2 regions of the Desulfosporosinus sp. BICA1-9 genome follow, and region 1 is predicted to be linked to the other one. Evidence: riboswitches for the same ligand, from Rfam matches in the RefSeq annotation. Region 1 holds a riboswitch; the other holds the start of a gene.
What was found. A riboswitch is a leader RNA that binds a small molecule or an ion and turns the genes downstream of it on or off. The one in region 1 is predicted to bind cobalamin.
Positions count from the first base shown of each region.

Region 2: another riboswitch for cobalamin. It lies ahead of JL57_RS06405 (nitrogenase iron protein NifH); the one in region 1 lies ahead of JL57_RS26510 (ribonucleoside triphosphate reductase).

Region 1 is NZ_JUEE01000213.1:28,318-42,797, forward strand. It holds gene metH (methionine synthase) at 1-3,295, opposite strand, end outside; gene JL57_RS26495 (LysR family transcriptional regulator) at 3,504-4,409, opposite strand; gene JL57_RS26500 (cob(I)yrinic acid a,c-diamide adenosyltransferase) at 4,456-4,986, opposite strand; gene JL57_RS26505 (anaerobic ribonucleoside-triphosphate reductase activating protein) at 5,077-5,760, opposite strand; gene JL57_RS26510 (ribonucleoside triphosphate reductase) at 5,757-7,847, opposite strand; cobalamin riboswitch at 7,968-8,155, opposite strand; partial or broken gene JL57_RS35640 (DUF2837 family protein) at 8,350-8,466, shown strand; gene JL57_RS36700 (hypothetical protein) at 8,633-8,767, opposite strand; gene JL57_RS26515 (CooT family nickel-binding protein) at 8,912-9,100, shown strand; partial or broken gene JL57_RS26520 (class I SAM-dependent methyltransferase) at 9,353-10,051, shown strand; gene JL57_RS26525 (ABC transporter ATP-binding protein) at 10,097-10,774, opposite strand; gene JL57_RS26530 (ABC transporter ATP-binding protein) at 10,767-11,711, opposite strand; gene JL57_RS26535 (ABC transporter permease) at 11,705-12,532, opposite strand; gene JL57_RS26540 (ABC transporter permease) at 12,529-13,473, opposite strand; gene JL57_RS26545 (ABC transporter substrate-binding protein) at 13,477-14,480, opposite strand, start outside.
Region 2 is NZ_JUEE01000047.1:696-7,588, reverse strand. It holds gene JL57_RS06410 (hypothetical protein) at 132-551, shown strand; cobalamin riboswitch at 667-847, shown strand; gene JL57_RS06405 (nitrogenase iron protein NifH) at 1,184-2,035, shown strand; gene JL57_RS06400 (nitrogenase component 1) at 2,069-3,313, shown strand; gene JL57_RS06395 (nitrogenase component 1) at 3,310-4,509, shown strand; gene JL57_RS06390 (ABC transporter substrate-binding protein) at 4,544-5,665, shown strand; gene JL57_RS06385 (iron ABC transporter permease) at 5,739-6,752, shown strand; gene JL57_RS06380 (ABC transporter ATP-binding protein) at 6,749-6,893, shown strand, end outside.

The sequences.
Region 1 (14,480 bases):
TTCTTACCTGAAGATGTAATAACCCCGCGAAGGCTTCTGCTAACCTATCAGCAAGAAGTTTTACCATAATTGCTCCGTAGTCATTGCCTTGTTCTTTAAGGTTCTCGGCATATTCCTTAGCACCAACGCCTGCCGTTACAATAAATCCGCCTAAATAATCAGTTTTTCCACTATCCTTAGGGACTATATAATCCGCAAGGCATCTATAGACATTATCCTTGGAAATCGTTTGTTGCCTTAACATATTGAAGGTTGTAACACTTCCATTATGGTACATTTCAAGGTCATCTCCTAAAGAGTTAGCAGGAAAAATACCCAAAACAGCATTTGCTGTAAGTATGTCTTCCCTCTCTAGTAAATCTAACATTTCATTGGCATCATCAAAAAGCTTTTTAGCTTCTTCACTATATTTAGGATCTTCCATAATTTTGGGATACACCATGCCCATACCCCAAGCTACAAAGAAATAAGACCAATCAATATAGTTTCTAATCTCGCTGATGGGGAAATTTTTCAAATGTTTAGTTCCAATTAAGTTTGGAACGCTTATACTTTCCTTATTCCAATCTATTTTAAATTTCTTTTCTCTAGCTTCTTCCAGTGGCACAAGCTTTCTTTCAATTTTCCCGTAGCTTTCTCTTAGATTTTGGTATTCCTCCTCAATTTGGGCTAAATACCTATCTCTTTCATTCTTATCGACCAGCTTTTTAGCAGCTTCTACGGCTTTTGAAGCGTCAACGCTATACACGACTCCCTTTGAATATTTAGGTGCAATCTTTAAGGATGTGTGAGTCTTAGAAGTTGTTGCTCCACCAATCATCAGGGGAATATTAAACCCTTGCCGTTCCATTTCCTCCGCCACATTAGACATCTCATCTAATGAGGGAGTAATAAGTCCACTCAGGGCTATGATATCTGCATTTTCTTTTTTTGCTGTTTGGAGGATTACTTCGCAAGATGCCATTACTCCAAGATCAATAACTTCAAAATTATTGCAAGACAGAATGACTGAAACGATGTTTTTGCCTATATCATGGACATCACCCTTAACCGTTGCAACGACCACTTTTCCTGCACTGCTACTTTCACTACTCTTCTTCTCTGCCTCAATGTATGGTAATAAAAAGCCTACAGCCTTTTTCATAACTCTTGCGCTTTTTACAACCTGCGGGAGAAACATTTTGCCTTCTCCAAATAATTCTCCAACCACCTTCATTCCATCCATCAGCGGTCCTTCAATAACCTTTTCTGCTCTGTCATATTGTCTTCTGACTTCTTCAACGTCTTCTTCTATGAATTCCGCTATGCCTTTTACTAAAGCATGTATTAATCGTTCCTTGCAATCTTTCTCTCTCCAGGCAAGTTTATTCTCAACTTGATCCCCACCAGACGCTTTGTATTTTTCCGCAAACTCTAAAAGTTTTTCGGCAGAATCCGGTGTTTTATTCAAGATCACATCTTCAACCTTTTCCAGGAGCTCCTTATCTATTTCATCATAAATTTGAATCATACTTGGGTTTACAATAGCCATATCAATTCCTGCAGCAATAGCGTGATACAAAAACGCAGAGTGCATAGCTTCCCTTATGGCATTGTTTCCTCTAAAGGAGAAGGATAAATTACTTACCCCACCACTTACCTTGGCATAAGGAAGATTTTCCTTGATCCATTTTACGGTGTTAATAAAATCGACCGCGTAATTGTTGTGCTCTTCAATCCCTGTGGCAATTGCTAAAATATTAGGGTCAAAAATAATATCAGTTGGTGGAAACTTCACCTTATTCACTAATAAATCATAAGCTCTTTTGCAAACTGCAATTCTCTTCTCAAAAGTATCTGCCTGGCCTTGTTCATCAAAAGCCATTACCACAACGCCCGCACCATATCTTTTAATTAACGTCGCTTGCCGAATAAACTCCTCTTCCCCTTCTTTTAGGCTTATAGAATTTACAACTGCTTTACCTTGAATTGCCTTTAAGCCTACTTCTAAAACCTCAAATTTTGATGAATCAATCATCACTGGAACTCTGGAAATATCTGGCTCGCTAGCGAGAAGCTTAAGAAATATATCCATTTCACTTAAGGCATCAAGTAGCCCATCATCAAAGTTTATATCTATAATTTGTGCTCCGTTTTCCACCTGTTCCTTGGCCACAAATAATGCTTCTTCATATTTTTTCTCTCTAATTAGTCTTGCAAACTTAGCTGATCCAGAAACATTCGTTCTTTCCCCAATATTGACAAAATTATTTTCTTTCTTTATGACAATGGCTTCAAGACCACAGTAAACAGTCTCTTTCTCGATCAGAGGAATTTTTCTTGGTTTGATACCCTTAACCGCTTCACTGATCGCTTTAATATGCGCCGGTGTTGAACCGCAACATGCCCCGACAATATTTAAATGACCTTCCTCTGCTAATTCCTTTACCAAAGCCGCAGTTTCTTCCGGACGTTCCTCATACTCCCCTAGGGAGTTTGGCAGACCTGCATTTGGATGGAAGGTTACATACCGATCTTGTGTTTTGGAAAGATCTTTAATGAAAGGAATTAAATCCTTAGCGCCAAAGGAACAGTTTAATCCTATGCCAAGAATTTCATCACCCTTCATAGTGTGTGCAAAAGCTTCAAGCGTTTGACCGGATAAGATACGACCACTTTTATCCGCAATAGTACCTGAGATAATTATAGGCAGTGTTATACCTTTTTCCTCAAAGACATTTTCAGCTGCAAATATAGCTGCCCTAGCATTTAAGGCATCAAATATTGTTTCAATAAATATAATATCTACTCCACCATCTACAAGCCCCTGTACCTGCTCCCCATAAGCAAGTACGAGTTCCTCAAAGCTAATATTTCTTATTCCTGGGTTTTCAACATCTGGTGAAAGGGATGCTGTTCTATTGGTAGGCCCAACTGAACCTGCTACAAAACGCGGTTTACTTGGATCAACGTTAGTAAAAAGATCTGCCTCTTCTCTTGCTAGCTTTGCTCCTTGGAAGTTAAGCTCATAGACCTTATCCTCCATACCATAATCCTTTTGAGATATTCTGGTTGCATTAAAGGTATTTGTTTCAATAATGTCCGCCCCAGCTTCTAGATAACTTTTATGAATAGCTTTAATAATCTCTGGATGAGTAATATTTAAAAGGTCATTATTCCCCTTTTGGCTTCTATGACAATTACAACTTCCGGTAAACTCTTGCTCATTTAAGTTATATCCTTGGATACAAGTCCCCATTGCGCCATCCAGGACAAGAATTCTTTCCTTTAAATAATCCTCGATATTATATCTCATTAGTTAGCCCCCTTAATTTTGAGTAAATACTTTTGATGTATTTGAACCTAATACATTCACTATAGCATGATAAAAGAGATATAGGGTAACTCTAAAAAGCTATGGCTTGTTATAGCATAAAACTATAACAAGCCATTTTAGGGCATCTTATAAATAAGGTATATAATTATGATTTTAGACGTGTAATAGGTTTCTACAGTGGAATCATCTATAGATTTTTAGTTACTTTGTCCAATTCTTGCACATAAGCTGTCGCAAGCCTGCTAAGCGTTACACTTTTATGTGAAATCCATCCTACAGTAATAGTTTCATTAATATTCAAGGGTATTGGGATGATGTTATTGCCGTTAAGGTCAGCACTTAAAACGCCTGTTGAAATGGTGTATCCATTTAATCCGATCAGAAGATTAAACAGAGTTGCCCTGTCGCTCACACGGATACTCTTTTTATGAGATAAGGTACTCAATATTTCCTCTGAAAAATGGAAAGAATTGTACTCTCCTTGTTCAAAGGACAGGCAGGGATACGAATCCAAATCCTCCAACGTGACTCTCTCTTGCTTTGCCAGCGGATTTTGAGTACTGATGAAAACATGAGGTGCAGCTTTAAATAATACTGTAAACTCCAAATTGTTTTCTTTCATAAGCTTATTGATTACCTTTGAATTAAATTCATTGAGATACAAAATACCGATTTCGCTGCGGAGGTTTTTTACATCCTCCAAAATTTCATAGGTTTTTGTTTCTCGCAAGGTAAACTCATATTCCTCCAAGGCGTATTTTTTTATGAGATTTACAAAGGCATTTACAGAAAAAGCATAGTGCTGGGTTGAAACAGAAAAGTGCTGGGGAGATGGCTTTGCATCTAGGTAACGGTTTTTCAACAGTTCTGTTTGCTCCAATACCTGCCGTGCATAGCCAAGAAATTCTGCCCCCTCAACTGAAATACTAATTCCCTTGTTGGAGCGCTCAAAAATCGTGATATTAAGCTCTGCTTCCAATTCTTTTATTGCGTTGGAAAGGCTGGGCTGAGATATGAATAAACGCTTTGCAGCGACATTAATGGAGCCCCAGGTTGCGATTACAATTGCATATTTAAGCTGTTGAAGTGTCATTTTTTCACCTGCCTGTTCTTTCCCTGTTGTGATTTCTCAGCTAGTCTTAATACTCTATTCCCTCTCGCTCCATTATGCCCTTTTCCATGGGATGTTTGCGGGCAGTTATTTCCGAGACATAATCAGCTAACTCGATCAGCTTTGAAGGGGCATCCCTCCCTGTCAGAACGAGTTCCAATTTTAGTGGCTTGATCTTAACAATCTCGACTACTTCCTTCAGAGGCAGGTACCCGCAATTCACCGCTGCCATAATCTCGTCCATGATGATCAAATCCCATTCCCCGCTCTTGACGGCCTCAATAGTATAGTTCAGACCAATCCGCATTTCTCCTTTTATTCCTGCCATTTCTTCCTCTGTCATTCCCCAAGTGAATTTGTCATTTTCTTTCTTACTAAAGAGCTGAAAGCACGGTCCTAAACTGGCGATGACTTTCCTTTCTCCCGTAGTCCATCCTTTTAAAAATTGAACCATGAGGACCCTAAGTCCTTGCCCATACGCCCTGAGCCCCAACCCGATTGCTGCTGTCGTCTTCCCCTTCCCTGCACCTGTATAAATATGGATGAGACCTTGTTGCATGCTTATTTCTCCTCCCTCATTAACTTCTAACCTCACGGCACTCTCCGAGGCGGTTGGGACAAGGGTAACTACATCACCCAGCACGTCACCTTAGCCGACTTCAAATCCTCGAAAAGAGAAGGACAAATTCTTTTTAGACCACTGAGTCAATCTCTTCAAATCTTGCATGTTCCTAGCTGCTTTTTTAAGTTCCGTGCTTCTGCAGCTCTGCACCACATAATTTGAAGCAATTTCAAAATCTAAAATGATGCTGGGTATATCATCTGCTTCGAGTTCTGGACATAGTGTTGTCCTGAACTCATGGGCAAGTCCGCTATTTTTAATGACTTCCACACTTTCCCGAATTGACGATAACTCCAACTGGCTTGTCCCTGTAATGCTTTCATATTTGCTGAGCGGAGCCTTTAAGTCCATGGCGATAAAATCTAGAAGCTCTTCTTCTATCAGCGTTCTCAAGATATCCGGATTTGTTCCGTTTGTGTCAAGCTTTACGAGCATCCTCATTGCTTTCAATTCTTCGATAAAAACGTGAAGATTCTTTTGCAACGTCGGTTCTCCTCCGCTTACAACCACTGCGTCGATCATTCCTTTTCTTTTGGAAAGCCATTCGAAAATTTCTTCAGGCAGAATACCGTTTGAAGTGTCCTTAGTATCTAGTAGACTGACGTTGTGACAATAACCACATCTTAAGTTACAGCCCTGGGTAAAAACCACAGACGCTATCTTACCCGGATAATCCACAAATGAGGCCTTTATAAATTCTGCTATATTCATGATAACACCTCCTGAATCCTGAATTTTTTCCTCTGGTTATACTCTTCTTTCTTCCCAAGATTATAGTTCTTGACCGGTCTGAGGTATCCTGTCACTCTGGACCATACCTCGGCTTCGGCACCACATTCAGGGCATCTGAAATGTTCTCCGCTGATGTATCCGTGAGAGTCGCAGATACTGAAGGTTGGCGTAATGGAGATGTATGGGATTTTATGTTTGTTAAATATTTTTTGAATAAGCCGCTTACAAACCTTAATATCCTCAACTGCTTCTCCAAGATAGAGGTGCTGAACCGTTCCCCCTGTGTAAAGAGACTGCAGTTCGTCCTGTAGCTCCAAAACCTCAAATATATCATCCGTATAACCTACCGGAAGTTGGGTTGAGTTTGAGTAATAAGGAACTTCATCACCAGCCGTAATAATTGAGTCATACTTTTTAATATCCAACATAGCCAGACGGTATGATGTTCCCTCTGCTGGCGTCGCCTCTAAATTGTAGACGTTTCCGGTCTCGTGTTGAAATTTAACCAGCAGCTCTCTCAAATAGTTCATGACACTCACCGAAAACTCCCGACCTTCTTCAGTTTCAATTCCTTGGCCCATGAAATTCAGTAATGCCTCATTCATTCCTATGATACCGATCGTACTGAAATGATTGTGCCAATAATGCCCGGTCCGCGCCTTTGAATGTCTCAAATAATGGCATGAATAGGGATACATCCCCCGTTCTGACTGCTGCTCAATAATTTTCCGCTTGATTTCCAAGGCCGTGCGCCCGACTTCCGCCATTTGGTTCAGACGTTCCATAAATTCCTGTTTTGAATTGGATAGATACGCTAATCTAGGCAGGTTAATGGTAACTACACCGATTGATCCTGTGAGAGGATTGCTTCCGAACAAACCCCCACCTCGTTTCCTGAGTTCACCGGTATCTAGCCTTAACCGGCAGCACATGGATACAGCATCTTCGGGAGACAGATCTGAGTTTACATAATTAGCGAAATAAGGAATTCCATACTTACAAGTAATTCTCATAAAGGCATCCGCTACAGGACTCTCCCAATCAAAGTCTTTGGTAATATTAAGGGTGGGAATTGGGAAAGTAAACACTCTTCCCTTTGAATCTCCTTCCAGCATCACTTCACAGAACGCCAAGTTGAACATATCCAACTCTTCCTGAAAATCTCCATATTTATCCTCAGCGTATGTTCCGCCAATAATCACCTGCTCATCTCTCAATGTAGAAGGCACCCTGATGTCAAACGTAAGGTTGGAAAAGGGGCACTGAAATCCAACCCGTGTGGGAACATTGAGGTTAAAAACAAATTCTTGCAAACACTGTTTGACTTGAGTAAATGTCAATTGGTCATTCCGAATAAAAGGCGCACAAAAGGTGTCAAAACTTGACCAAGCCTGGGCTCCGGCAGTTTCCCCTTGTGTAGTAAAGGTAGAATTTACGATTTGCCCGAGGAAAGATCGTAAATGTTTGGCTGGACCGCTTTCCACCTTGCCAGGTACTCCTCCGAATCCATCCAGCAGGAGCTGTCTCAAATCCCATCCTGCACAATAGGGTCCAAAAAAGCCCAGGTCATGGATGTGGCACTCTCCACTTTCATGCGCCTCTCGAACTTCCTGAGGATAGATTTCATAAAGCCAATACTTTTTGGTAAAGACTTCTCGTATATAATTGTTTAAACCATTGATACTTTTTTGGGTGTTCGCATTCTCACTAATTTGCCAGTCCTTATCTCCTAGGTAGTCGGAAAACATACCAATGGTCGCCCCAATCAGCGCATCCATTTCACGGGTGCTTTTCCTTTTCTGACGATAAAGTATATATGCTTTGGCTGTTTTGGCATGTCCGTTTTCTATGAGGACTTTTTCGACGATATCTTGTATCGATTCTACATCCGGTTGCTTGTCCCTAAAATTTCTTTGTAATACATCTACTACCTGTCTGCCTATTTCCTCAGCACGCTCATAGTCCGATCCTCCACAAGCTGTGGCAGCTTTAAAAATTGCATGAACTATTTTCTCTTGATTGAAAGACTCAATTCTTCCATCTCTTTTAATAATTTCTGTTATCATCGGTTAAATAACCTCCAATTTTTCCAATTCAAAAAGCCCCTTGACGCTGAGCGCCAAGAGGCTGTGTATCTCCCTGAATACAACACTTACTTATGGAACCCCCCTATCGCTCGTAGAGTTATTGGTTCATTAAACAAAGGCAGGTCTTCTGACTTTGGTTCATTAATGCTTCACGCCTTCCCGGTATCTACCAGTGGCCTATAGTATGAAACATCTCCCCATTACAGTGGCGGGACCGTGCAGGACTTTTACCTGCTTCCCTTTTAAGCTGTACTCTTAGTACTTGCACCTTTATTTTCCAATATTCAATTGCTATCATGTTATCGTATATTAACCTAATGTGTCAACCATGAAGTTTATTTTTTTATATTGATGAACACTCCCTTAGAGCTACTGAGTATTTCTATCCCCTATCCGGCATAGCCATATTAAGGATGGGGGTGGGCAAGTGCAGTTTTAATATATATTAATTGTTTTTTTAACTTTTATAATTCACATAATATATGAAGATGTCAAAGCCCTTGTCGTTATTTTGATGAGCGCCAAGCTAATAGGAACCATATTGGGGCAATTGCTCCTTATCCCGGTGGCCAAAGCCATTGCAGATATTTATAAGTGATTGCCGGAGTATTGCTGCTGTAAAAAAAATAAAAACGCAGCAGGAATTAACACTTTTATGTAGAATACTATTAACATAGGCAACTATTCATTATGTAAAAAAGAGACCATGGAGGTCTTGACCTGACATTAAGTCTGGTCAAGACCTCCATGGTCTTTTTCATTTTTCAAAGGAGGTGATTATTGGCATATGAGCCCATGCCAGCTGTCTTCCCATAGTTTGTAAAGTAATGAATTCCACGTTCCAAAACGCCTTCAAAATCTTCCTGCATCTTATGTTCGAAAATGTCAGAAACTATCAACTTCAGACCTAAAGATATTCTGATCTGACCGTCAAGATATCATTGGGTCTGACCCTAACAGAAAATGATCCTGTCCTAGGCAACTGCTTATGAACTTGTTCTGGTATAGGCTTTTATAATTCATAAAAGAAGGAGCGAACTGTGATGTGTGAATCGAATGCTTTTCTCAAAGATGGAGAAAACGAAGTGATGCTCATGAAGTCAGTTGATACCATCGAGCCCTGTGAAAATGACTTAAAACTAATGGATATCTTCGGAAAACAACTATTTATCCAAGCCAAAATTAAAAACATGACCCTTCTCAACCACCGTATTATCTTAGAAAAGATTTAACCAACACCCTAGGCAACTTTATGTAGCCTAGGGTGTTGGTTTGAGTAAATAGTTATGTACTGCTTTTGCAGTTTACTATTATCTAGTAAAGCGTCATGGTCTCGAACTCTGATAACAATTGGTTCCCCTCTGAAATATGGTTTTGTAAATGTTGAATGCTAACTTGATCTTCAATATTTTACCCACCTTTGGGACGAGGGAAAGGCTGCTAAAGCATCCGGTAAGTCGTTTTGGGACAACAGGGCGGATGAGTTTAACAAGATAGTTTCTCAAGGGGGTCCTGATGAGCGCATTAAGAAAATCGTTAATTTTTTGTCACATAAGAGCCTTCTCACCGAGAATAGTAGCGTCTTAGACATAGGCTGCGGTCCAGGACGCTTTGCCGTTGAATTTGCCAAGAAGTCAGCAGACGTTACAGGCCTAGACATATCCGACAAAATGTTAGACTATGCGGTGAAGAATGCCGAAGCTGCCAACCTCACCAATATCTTGTTTAGAAACTTAAACTGGGATGAAGTCAACCTTGAAGACTACGGCTGGAGAAAAAGATTTGACTTGGTGACCGCGATCAACAGCCCAGGGATCCATGATCTAATCACGCTAGAGAAGATGATCGAGGCCAGCAAGGGCTACTGCTTTTTGTCAAATTTTGTGGATCGTACCGACTCTGTTCAGGACATTATTCGCACGGACATTCTTAAGCTTAAAGAGGTAATATTTTATAACAATACAGTTTACAGCATTTTAAACATCCTTTGGCTAATTGGATATTATCCCAGTATTGCCTATGTCGATACGGCTCGAGAACATGTCCGAACGGTCCAGGAAGCTTGTGTTTATTATGGTTCGTTATACCTCTATCGGGCACGCGTATCATTTTTATATAACCCCGGAAAGATGAAAAGATGCGAAGCCGAACCCAAAGGCAAACAGCGGGACAGGGACAGATAATGGAAATTAAAACAAGGAACCTGTCCCCTTGTTTCTCAAATACCTTCAAATTCTTCCCTGCCTCATCTCTACCACCCGGTCGGACATCCAGCCCACAACCTCTCTATCGTGGGAAATGAAAAGATAGGAAAGTTGCCGCGTTTTTTGCAGATCTTTCAAAATGTGCAAAATTTGTGCCTGCACCGAAACATCCAACATAGAGGTAGCTTCATCCAGAACAAGTACCCGCGGTTGCAACATCAGAGCGCGACAGATGGAAAGACGCTGGATTTCGCCGCCGCTCACCTGATGCGGATAGCGTTCTAACAAAGAATCATTCAGCTTTACCTGCTCAAGCACCCGGTAAAGCATTTCGTGGGCGGATACTTTTTCATAAAGGCGAAAAATTTTAAGCGGTTCCAGTACGCTGTCTTTTAGTTTTATGACTGGATTAAAAAAGGATTCCGGGCGCTGGGAAATAAGTTGAACCTCGCCGCGGAAGGGAAGCAACGCTTTACCTTTTAGCAGCGTTATATTCTCACCCTTATAGAACACTCCGCCGCCATCGCTTGGAATCAAGCGCAGCAGAATACGAGCTAAAGTGCTTTTGCCGCAACCGCTGGGTCCCATCAGACCAAGGGTTTCCCCCCTATCAATTTGCAAGCTGACATTGTCGAGAGCCAAAAAGGACTTTCGTCCCCCACCCCTGCGAAAAGTCTTACAAACTTCGCGGGCTTCAAGCATATAAAAAGCACCTCACAAGCCTGCCGCCGTGTTCATAAGAATTCGGTTTTTCCGCCGTGCAACGCACAGTGCAGTGTATACAGCGGGGCGCAAATTTGCAGCCAGTAAAGCTTTCTCCGGGTGCCGGAGGCATACCGGACATGGGCTCCATCCCATTTTGAGGAAGTGAGGCCAGAAATCCCTGCGAATAGGGATGCAGCGGAGTTTTCAGAACATCCTGCCCCATTTCCAAAATCTCTCCGCTGTACATCACTGCCACACAGTCGCACAGCTTTTCAGCCAACCCAAGGTCATGGGTAATGACAATCATCCCGTCCACGCCCTGCAGTTTCATCGAAACAAGCGTTTCGTAAACCTGCTCGCGTAGATCCCTGTCAAGCCCCTTGGTCGGTTCATCCGCCAATACCCAGCGTGGTGAACAAGAAATACCGATGGCACACAGTACGCGTTGCTGCATACCACCGCTCAGCTCAAACGGATAGGAGCGCAAAATACGCCCCGGATCATCAAAGCCGAAGCTGTGCAGCAGACTTTCCGCCTTTCGCCTGCGGCTTTTGGCGTTCTTATCTACTATCATCAGTGCTTCGTCAAGTTGAACGCCGATCCGCCTCACCGGGTTGAGCGAATCGCTTGGATTCTGCGGGATCAGACTGATTTCCTTTCCACGCAGGGTACGCAGCTGTCGGAGCGAAGCTTTGGCAATGTTAAGCCCGCAATAAAGGATGTCGCCGCCCACCTGTGCATAGGAAGGCAGCAAGCCGAGGATCGCCAGTCCGAGTACGGATTTTCCGCAGCCGCTCTCTCCGATGAGTCCGGTAATTTGTCCACTGCGAAAGGTAGCGAAAACATGGTCAACTGCTTTAACCGAACCGGAGGAAACCGCAAAATGTACGGTGGCATCCTGAATAACAATGTGATTGGAAGTGGCTTCTAGCATTCGCGCACCTCCTCATTTTTTATGTCAAAATGATCGCGCAGAACGTCGCCCAGCATATTGATAGCCAGCAGTAATAAAAAAATACACAGCCCCGGCACAAGAATTAGATGCGGGGAACTGCGGTAATGAAGGCGTGCATCATTAATCATAACACTCCAGTCAGGTGTGGGCGGTTGAACTCCTAACCCTAAAAAGCTCAGCGAGGCGATAGACAACACACTGCGTCCCACCCGGATTGTAAAAAGGATAATCATATTATTGATCATATTAGGAAGGATGTGACGAAAGATCAAACGCCTATTACTACTTCCTAGACAGCGCATTGCCTCTATATAGGGCTCCTCTCGCAAGCGCAGTACCTCGGTGCGCACAATTCGGGAAAATCCTGCCCATGAGGTTAGTATCAAAGCCAGCAGCAGACTCTGGATGCTCGGGCCCATCACCCCTGCAATAGCGATCATCAGACAGGTTCCGGGCAGACCCTGGAAAATATTGGCAAGTACGGTGAGGCACCAGTCCGCCGCGCCTCCATAGTAACCCGCAATCATTCCCAAGAGCATACCGAGCAGCATGGACAGAACCGTCGCCATCAGCGCCAGCAGCATAGAGATTCGACCCCCGTACAGGACGCGGCTGAGCATATCCCGCCCCAGCGAATCAGTTCCCAGAGGATGTCCTAAAGATGGTCCCTCCAGACGCACCGACATCTCGGTGGTATTAGGCGGATAGGGCGCGATCAGCGGTGCTAAGACGCTGGAAAGGATAATCACGGACAGAAGCAGCACGGCAATGATGCCTTGCGCTTTTCCCTTGTTCTTCAAATACTGCTCCCTCCCAGCCTTATTTTCGGATTCAGCACCAAGCTGATTAAATCTACCGCCAGTGTGACAGCGACAAAAAGAAATCCGGTAAGCAAAACATAGCCTTGAAGGGCCGGATAATTACGCATGTAAATGGCCTCGATGGCATAGCTTCCCACGCCCGGGAGTGCAAAGATAGTTTCTACAACAACCGAGCCACCCAGTATTCCGCCAAAATAATTGCCCAACAGCGTAATGACGGGCACAATGGCGTTGGGCAGGGCGTTTCGCACAATAAGGCGATATTTACTGATTCCTTTGGCGTTAGCGGCAAGAAAATATTGTTTTCCCAATTCCCCCAGAAGCGCGGAACGCATCAAACGCGCAGCTGTTGCGGTAGTGGCGCAAGACAGCACTATTGCCGGCATTAACATATATTTAGCTCCGCCTGTACCGCTGGTGGGCAGCCACCCAAGGACCTCAGCGAACAGCAGCACCATCAAAATGGCAAGCCAAAAACCCGGAATGGAAAGCATTATATTGGTTAGTCCTTGGATGCCATGGTCAAGCAGGCTGTCTTTATAGGCCGCAGACAAGGTGCCTATTAGGATTCCGCCTGCACAGGTTAGCAGCATAGCATATCCTGCCAGCTTTAGGGTTACCGGCAAGCGCCGAGCAAGCTCTTCACTCACTGGTTCGCTGGTGGCATATGAGTAGCCGAGGTCACCGTGCAGGGCGTTTTTTACCCAGCGAATATACTGTACGGGCAGCGGATCGTTAAGTCCCATCTCTTCCCGCAACGCGGCAATCTGTTCCGGTCTCGCCTCAGACATGCCGCCCTGACTAAGCGCAATTTCCGCCGGGTCGCCGGGGGAAATAACCCCCAGCGTAAAAGCAATCAGGGAAATACCCAGCAGAACCGGAACCAGCGAGGCAATTTTCTGCAAGATATACCTGCTCATTGCCTATTCAGCCCAAGCAACATTCGGCAGTTCCAAACCGTAAAGTTTTGCCTCATAACCAGTCAGTTTAGTACTGTAAGCCATCAAGGTCACATCGTTAAACAGAGGAATGACTGGAAAATCCTCGCTGGAAATCTGCTGGATCTGATTATAGATTTCTTTGCGCTTTTCCATATCGAGAGTGGCTGCCGCCTCTTTCATCAGTTTTTCCACCTCAGAGTTGTTGTAGCCGAGACTGTAATTCTTATTATGGTCACCGCTGGTGAGCATAAAGCGGTTGAAGATGGTGAAGGGTTCGCTGTTGGAGAGTCCCTGCTGTAGACGGACAAGATTGTGGTTGCCTGATTTCATTTCCTCTTTCATAGTAGCATACTCCAAGGGTTGAATTTTAACATCCAGCCCTATTTCCGAAAGCCAGGCTGCAATCAGCTCCGCCTCCGGTTTCTGGGTGGACTCGCTGCCGTTTATCAGATAGACAATTTCACAACGTTTATCCCCCAGTACCGCTTTGACCAGCGCTTTGGCTTTTTCCAGATTCTCTTTCACGGGAATTTCCTTATAAAATGGAGTGCTGTAATTAAGGATATTGGTAGTAGGAGAACCAAACCCGCAGTATAGGTCAGTCACTATAGACTGGCGGTTGAGGGCAAGGCTGACAGCCTGACGCATACGCAGATCATTGAACGGAAACTTGGTTCCATTGACCCCCAGAAAACGAATCATCGTGGATTTATTGGTAGTCAACGCAAAGTCAGGATCTTTTTTAAGCTCTACGGCTAGCGAAGCAGGAATTGCTTTTAGATCCAATACGCCCATAATCTCAGCGGATTTTAAGGCAGAAAAGCGAGTATCCGCATCAGGAATTACTTTAACCCGAATGGATTTTGCTTTGGCCTTTTCGCCATAGTAATGATCATTACGCTCCAACAGAACATATTGGTCCTTCACGTTCTCAACAACTTTAAAAGGACCGGTACCTTGGGCAATACCGTTGAAATTTCCTTCCT
Region 2 (6,893 bases), on a different contig from region 1:
TACAGGTATCTGTAGAGGGTTTTTTTGATTTTCTTATGAAAGAGGCATGACTGGTGAAACGACGGGAGAAAATTAACAAAAAGGAAGAGCGTAGATATGTATAAATACAGAGTGTATGGGAGCGAATTGTCATGATTACAGCCACTGTTCATAGTTTAGAAGGTGTTATCTGCAGACTTGGGTTAGACCCACTCACAGTTAACCGCTTTATGGAGGAGTGGTTACAAACTGCACACGAGGTTTCTTTTGAGGAGGCTAATGAGGTAGCTTGTATATTGAACAAAATGAAAGGATGCACTAAGTACTACTTAGCCCCAGATCCTATACAAGAGGGTTATCAGGTCGTGCTGATCGTGAGGAAAAATCGGGTAATTACTATACTGACTCAGATAACTAATTCCTTTTACGGCGTACCTGAGGCTAAGACGGTGGATGGTACACGTATGATTAGAACACTAGGGGGAGAGATGTATGAAGACTATGGCAATTGGGTTAGACATCTTAGAAAAAGACGTGAAAAGTGTTTTAATAGAAAAAAACTCAGATTCTAGAGAACGCTATTGTATGGATGGAGAATAAATCATTCGGAGAACCCTCGTCGGTTCGCACTTGACCAAGTATTGTCTATGTGATATGTTTAATTTGCCATTTTAACAATTTAATAATTTAACAAATGAGCAAGCGATTTTTCTTAACGGAAAAATAATAACAGGGAAGCTGATGTAAATCCAGCGCGGTCCCGCCACTGTAATGGGGAGTTTGTGCTACATCCACTGAGGAAACTTGGGAAGGAGGCACTAAACGATGAACCTGAGCCAGGAGACCTGATTGCTCATATACTTTACTCACGATGGATGGGTGGAGGGACCTGAGTTTATCTGGCCCTTCAAATTTTGGAGGGCCTTATCTATTTTATGGGTACATATTTGCTTTCCCGAGGGAAACTGACCTTTTGGGTAAAAGTCTTCTGCTAGCGGGATCTGTTTTCAAAAATGCGAATGCGACTTGAAAGCGGGGAAGAACGCGTCGTTCGAGACAACTGATTCATTACTGTCTTTATGATTAGTGATGAGGGGTTGTCTCTTTATTTTGGCTAGCTATTACAGCTTTGTAGAAGTGTGAGGAAGGGGCACTTTCATTAATTTTTGTGCCTTGAGTACAGCGAAAGGAATGACCACTTATTATGAATATACAAAAAGAGCGAGACTGTTTGAAATTGGCGTTTTATGGAAAAGGGGGAATCGGAAAATCGACGGTAGCGGCCAATATTTCTGTAGCGTTGGCAATGCAGGGTCTTAAGACCTTGCATATTGGGTGCGATCCTAAGGCAGATTCCACAAGGTGTCTCGTAGGGCGTAAAATTCCCACGGTCTTGCAACAATTGCAGGCCAAGCAACTTGGTATTTCCCGCCAGGATATTGTATTTCCTGGCTTTGGCGGTGTTAACTGCATTGAAGCCGGAGGCCCCGAAGCTGGTATTGGGTGTGCTGGCAGGGGGATTATCACCATGATGGAGGAGTTGCAGTATCTGGAAATATGGGGTGAAGCCTGGGAAACTGTTATTTATGATGTGCTGGGGGATGTAGTGTGCGGTGGCTTTTCTGTTCCGATGCGTGAAGGGTATGCCGATACAATTTATATCGTAACATCATCGGAATTTATGTCGGTATATGCTGCCAACAATATTATGAAGGGGATCAGTAGAAGTCAGGAGACAAGGCCGGTAACCCTGGGGGGGTTAATTCACAATTGCAGAAATCCTGAGTCGAGTAGAGCGGCAGTTGAACAGTTTGCGATTTTAACAGGTACGCGGGTAGTGGATGATGTCCCTTTCAGTCGGGAAATTGCTCTTTCGGAACTTGAAGGCAAAACAGTTCTGGAAAAGTTCCCGGATTCAAAGGCAGCTTGTTTCTTTAAGGATTTGGCAGGTGTTATTACTGAGAATCAGGGTTATAGGCCAGTCAAAGCGCTTGAGGACGAGGAATTAGAAAAACTCAGTCACTATATGCTAGACCTGGAATTGCGAAAAGCATAGATGGATGGGTACCGGAAAGCGGAGGAAATGGAATTGTCTTGCACGGGATATATAAGAACAAGTAGCGGCGAAGAAAAGATTAAGCTTGCGGATATCGCGAATAAAATGCCGCTTGATAGTTTTTTTGATAGGGGTATAGCGGACGATGAGTGCGGGGAACTGGTCAATTTGGTCTTATGTGTGCCGGGAATTGATGTAGTGGCGGCAGGTCCCTCATCCTGTTCCAGAGTATTATATTTCAGGGCCGGGAAAAAGGGCTTGAACGAAAAGTTATTCCTACTTCCGGTTTCCAGCAACGATTTTGCTACCGGGAAGCATCTGGAAAAATTAGAGGAGGCGCTAGAAAGCCTTGTTACAACGCGTCGGTCAAAAGCGATCATCGTTTATATTACTTGTGCCGATATTCTGATGGGTACTGAGTTTGTAAGCTTAACAAAACGAATAGAAAGCCGGTATGGGATACCGGTGAAGGTTTTTGAGCGGGGGCCGCTTGCTCGGAGAAGGACACTTCCTAAAGAGCGGCTCTGTGGTATTTTTGTCGATTTGCTGCAAAGGGGCGTCCTGCAAGAGACGAAAAGCCACATCAATCTGTTGGGAGACTCAGGAAAACTCCCTAAGGATTTCGGCCTGAGACAGATACTCAGGAACTATTGTACCGGTGAGGAAATCAGAGAATTTGCCGCGCTGGACTCCTACGAAGAATTTGAGGACATGGCAAACGGAAAGTTAAACATCGCCTTGGATCGTTTTGGTTATGATTTGGCGGTGCGCATGTGGGAAAAATGGAACATACCCTTCCTATATTTGCCTGCCTGCTACAACATGAAAGAGATTAAGCATAACTATGCAGCGTTGATGGAGGGAATGCAGGTTACTTGGGATTTTAGCCAGGATGCCAAAGAGTACCACAGAGTTGCTGCCGAAGTAGCTGTGGCGTTGGTTGGAAAACGAATTGCGGTGGGGATTGGGCCAAGGTCCTTTGAGCTCGCCCAGGCGCTGGAGTTGATCGGCCTTTCTGTTGCTGCAATATTTGCCGAAACAGTGAACAAGCAAGATATGACGTATATTCAGGCGCTTTCTGCCACGGGAAGCCAGGCGGAGGTTTTCTTGGTTTCCAACGTAACTGTTGAAACGCAGATGGGCGGATTTGAAGGAATAGACATTGCTATTGGAGAGAAAGCATCATTTTATTGTCTAAAAGCCAAAGAAATAGTGGTGAGTGCCGACTATCGTTTCGGATATGAGGGGATCATAGAAATTTTGGAGGGTATGAGATGAGCAGTTTTTTGTCCCGCATACCTTCGTTGGCAAGTGACTATTCTGGTGCCTGCTCTGTTCTCCTTGCTTTGCATTCACTTAACCTTCTGTACTCGCCCGGCGGGTGTAGTAGCGCAGTCATCGAATGTGATGAAATCAGGGATTTGCGGCAGACTTTGTTCTTCAGTTCCAAGTTGGGGGAGATGGAAGCCGTCATGGGCGCAGCAGAGGAATTCCTGTTTCATGCGGAAAGGCTCCGGGCGCAAAATCGGCAGACCGAACTCATCGCAATTATTGGTACGCCGGTCCCAGCTTTGACGGGAGTCGATATCGGGGCAATGGCGGATAGGCTGAGCAAGCGGACAGGCTTGACCGTCTTGGCGCTTCCGACGGAGGGATTTGAGACCTATTACTCCGGCGTTTACTATACGCTGTTAACCTTGGGCAAGCGTTTTCTGGAAAGGAGGGAAAAGAAGAATAATCAAGTGAATATCATCGGGTATACGCCTCTAAGTCTTGGCAAGGAAACACATTTAACCGAACTCATGGATGAACTGGGGCAGTGCGGTCTTGAAATTAATTGTTCGCCAATAGAGAAAATTGATATGAAAACCTTTCAGAGCATGTCTTCTGCTGGCTTGAACCTTGTCGTGTCCCATGAGGGTGTAGGGCTTGCCCAATATATGCAAAAAGAATATTCGATACCTTATGTGATGAATTTGCCTGTGGGCTTGTGGGGTATGCAGCGGCTGTTTCAGGTTCTGGCGGAGATAGTAGACATTCCTCGGAGTAACGCAAGCAAGCAACGATACGCTCCAACTGGTAGGGCACAGCCTAGACAAAGGGCCGTCGTGATCGGCGAACCACTTTTTGCTTCCTGCATGGCTTCTTGTCTGCATAACGACTTTGGGCTTGACTATGTTGAACCAACCAGCTTGATGAAAATGGATAGACGAATGAAGAAAGTATATCAGGAAGAGACGCTTTTCGGGGTTCACTTGTTTGAAGGCGAGGAAGCGCTGGGAGAGTGGATAGATAGAATACAGCCGGATATCATTGTCGGAGACCCACTTTATCAGGGACTTCTAGGCGAAGGCAGTACCCGGTATGTGCCTATCCCGCATGTAGGGTTGAGCGGACGGATGTATGCCGATGCACATTACGCGTACATCGGAAGAAGAGGATATGACTATTTAGCTGGTTTTTTCGGTGGATAAATCTTTTAAGGAATATAACGGAGGGGGAATTTTTATGATCGAGCACCGTAATAGAAAGATGCATTTATTATCACTTCTACTAGTCGTGTTTTTAGTGTTAAGCGTTGCGGGGTGTCAATCCAGCGGGAATGGAATGAAAACGTCAGCTGACCAAACGTCCGGGACAAGAATTGTTACCGATTTGGTGGGCAACCAAGTAGAGATTAAGGTTAATGTGGAAAAGATTGCCATCGTGCCTATTCCTTGGGCTACTATTGTCTATGCGGTTGATGGGTCAGGGAAAAAAATTGTTGGTATGCATCCGTCTGTGATGAAAGCCTACCAGAAAAACATCTTGAAGGACATGGCTCCTGAAATGGCCAACGTCAATTCGACGTTCGTCGATAATAACTTCAACGTCAATTACGAAGAAGTAGCTAAGCTGAAGCCTGATTTAGTTGTCATTTGGGATTACCAGCTGGAAACTGGTAAAAAGTTAGCAGAACTCGGTATACCTTCTGTAGCTATCAAATATGGTACTCTTGAGGATTTGCAAAACGGCATCAAGCTGGTTGGTGAGATATTAAACCAGCAAGAGCGGGCAGCTGCGCTTATCAAGTATCAACAGGACACCAACAGCTATCTGAAGTCCAAGGAGAGCGCACTAGCGGGCAAAGACAAACCTAAGACCCTGTATCGGAGAGATGAACAACTTCAAGTAGCCACAGGTGAATCTGTGAACAAAATCATGATCGACACTGCAGGCGGGGTGAACGTGGCCAATGAGGTGACGGGGGATAACTGGAAGAAAGTCACAATGGAACAAGTTATAGCCTGGAACCCGGAAGTCATTATCCTAAGTAACTTCTCCGATATATTACCCGAAGATTTATATAAGAACAAGTTTTCAGGACAAGATTGGAGTAAAATTGATGCTGTAAAAAACAAACGAGTGTATAAAGCACCTATGGGTATTTATCGCTGGGATGCGCCGTGTGTGGAAACCCCATTGATGATCAAGTGGCTGGGTAAGGTTTTTCACCCTGAGGTGTTCACGGATTACGATATGAGGGCAGACCTGAAAAGTTTTTACCAGAAATACTTCAATTACAAACTAACTGACCCAGAACTAGATCGGATTTTGAATAGCAAACTTAATCCTGACCTGAAAATATAACCGAACTTGGTGATTGGGTATAAAGCACGTCAAACCATCTTTCTTCTATGTTGAAGGGCAAGGAAAATACACTATGATTTGCAAACAAAAGAACTTGAAGTTTGTGTGGCTTGCCATGCTGCTAATCTTGGCGGGGACGTTTTTTGGATCGCTGTTCGGGGGCAGATATTTTATTTCTCCGGGTGAAGTCGGGAAAATATTAATCGCGGGACTCCTCGGTGGGGAACAAGATAGCATAGCTGCTTCAGTGGTCTGGAATCTCCGCTTGCCAAGAACGCTGTTGAACGCTTTAGTCGGGGCTGGGCTGGCTGTCGCGGGGGCGTCGTTCCAAGGGGTTTTTAAGAATCCCCTGGTAAGTCCCGATGTGCTGGGTGTCAGCTCTGGTGCGGCATTTGGAGCCGCTTTTGGCATATTGCTTTCGGGCGTTAATCAGCTGGCCACGGTCTTAGCGCTGGTCTTTGGCATCTTGAGTGTGTTTATGACCTACACACTTTCTAAGCTGCGCGGAGAATCGTCAACCTTATCGCTTGTGTTGTCCGGCATGATCATATCTGCGGTATTCAGCGCCTTAATCTCGTTGATCAAATACGTTGCAGACCCCTACGACAAGTTGCCTGCTATTACTTATTGGTTGATGGGGAGTTTCGCCAATTCCTCCTACAGTAATTTGAAGCTGGTTGGAGTTCCCATTCTCTTAGGCATTGTTGTCTTGCTGCTCCTTAGATGGCGGATTAATATCCTTTCCTTGGGGGATGAAGAGGCTTATTCTTTAGGGGTAAACCCCGTGAGGACAAGGCTGGTCATTATTGTTATGGCTACCTTCATTACGGCCGCTTGTGTGACAGTTACAGGGGTGATCGGCTGGGTAGGTTTGGTTATACCGCATATCTGCCGTATGCTTGTGGGAGAAGACCATAAGAGCCTGCTCCCTGCCGCTTGTATTGTGGGAGCGATTTTTATGATTATTGTCGATATGATTGCGCGAACGGCGACGGCTGCAGAAATCCCGATCGGCATCTTAACAGCCCTTGTGGGGGCACCGTTCTTTGCGATCCTATTTAAAACATCGAAAGGCGCTTGGCAATGATACTTGAAGTTAAAAATGGATATTTCGGATATACAAAAGACAATAATCTATTACAGGATATCTGCTTTACCCTCGGCGAAAAAGAGATTATGACTGTCTTAGGCCAGAACGGGATCGGCAAAACGACGATCCTAAAGTGCG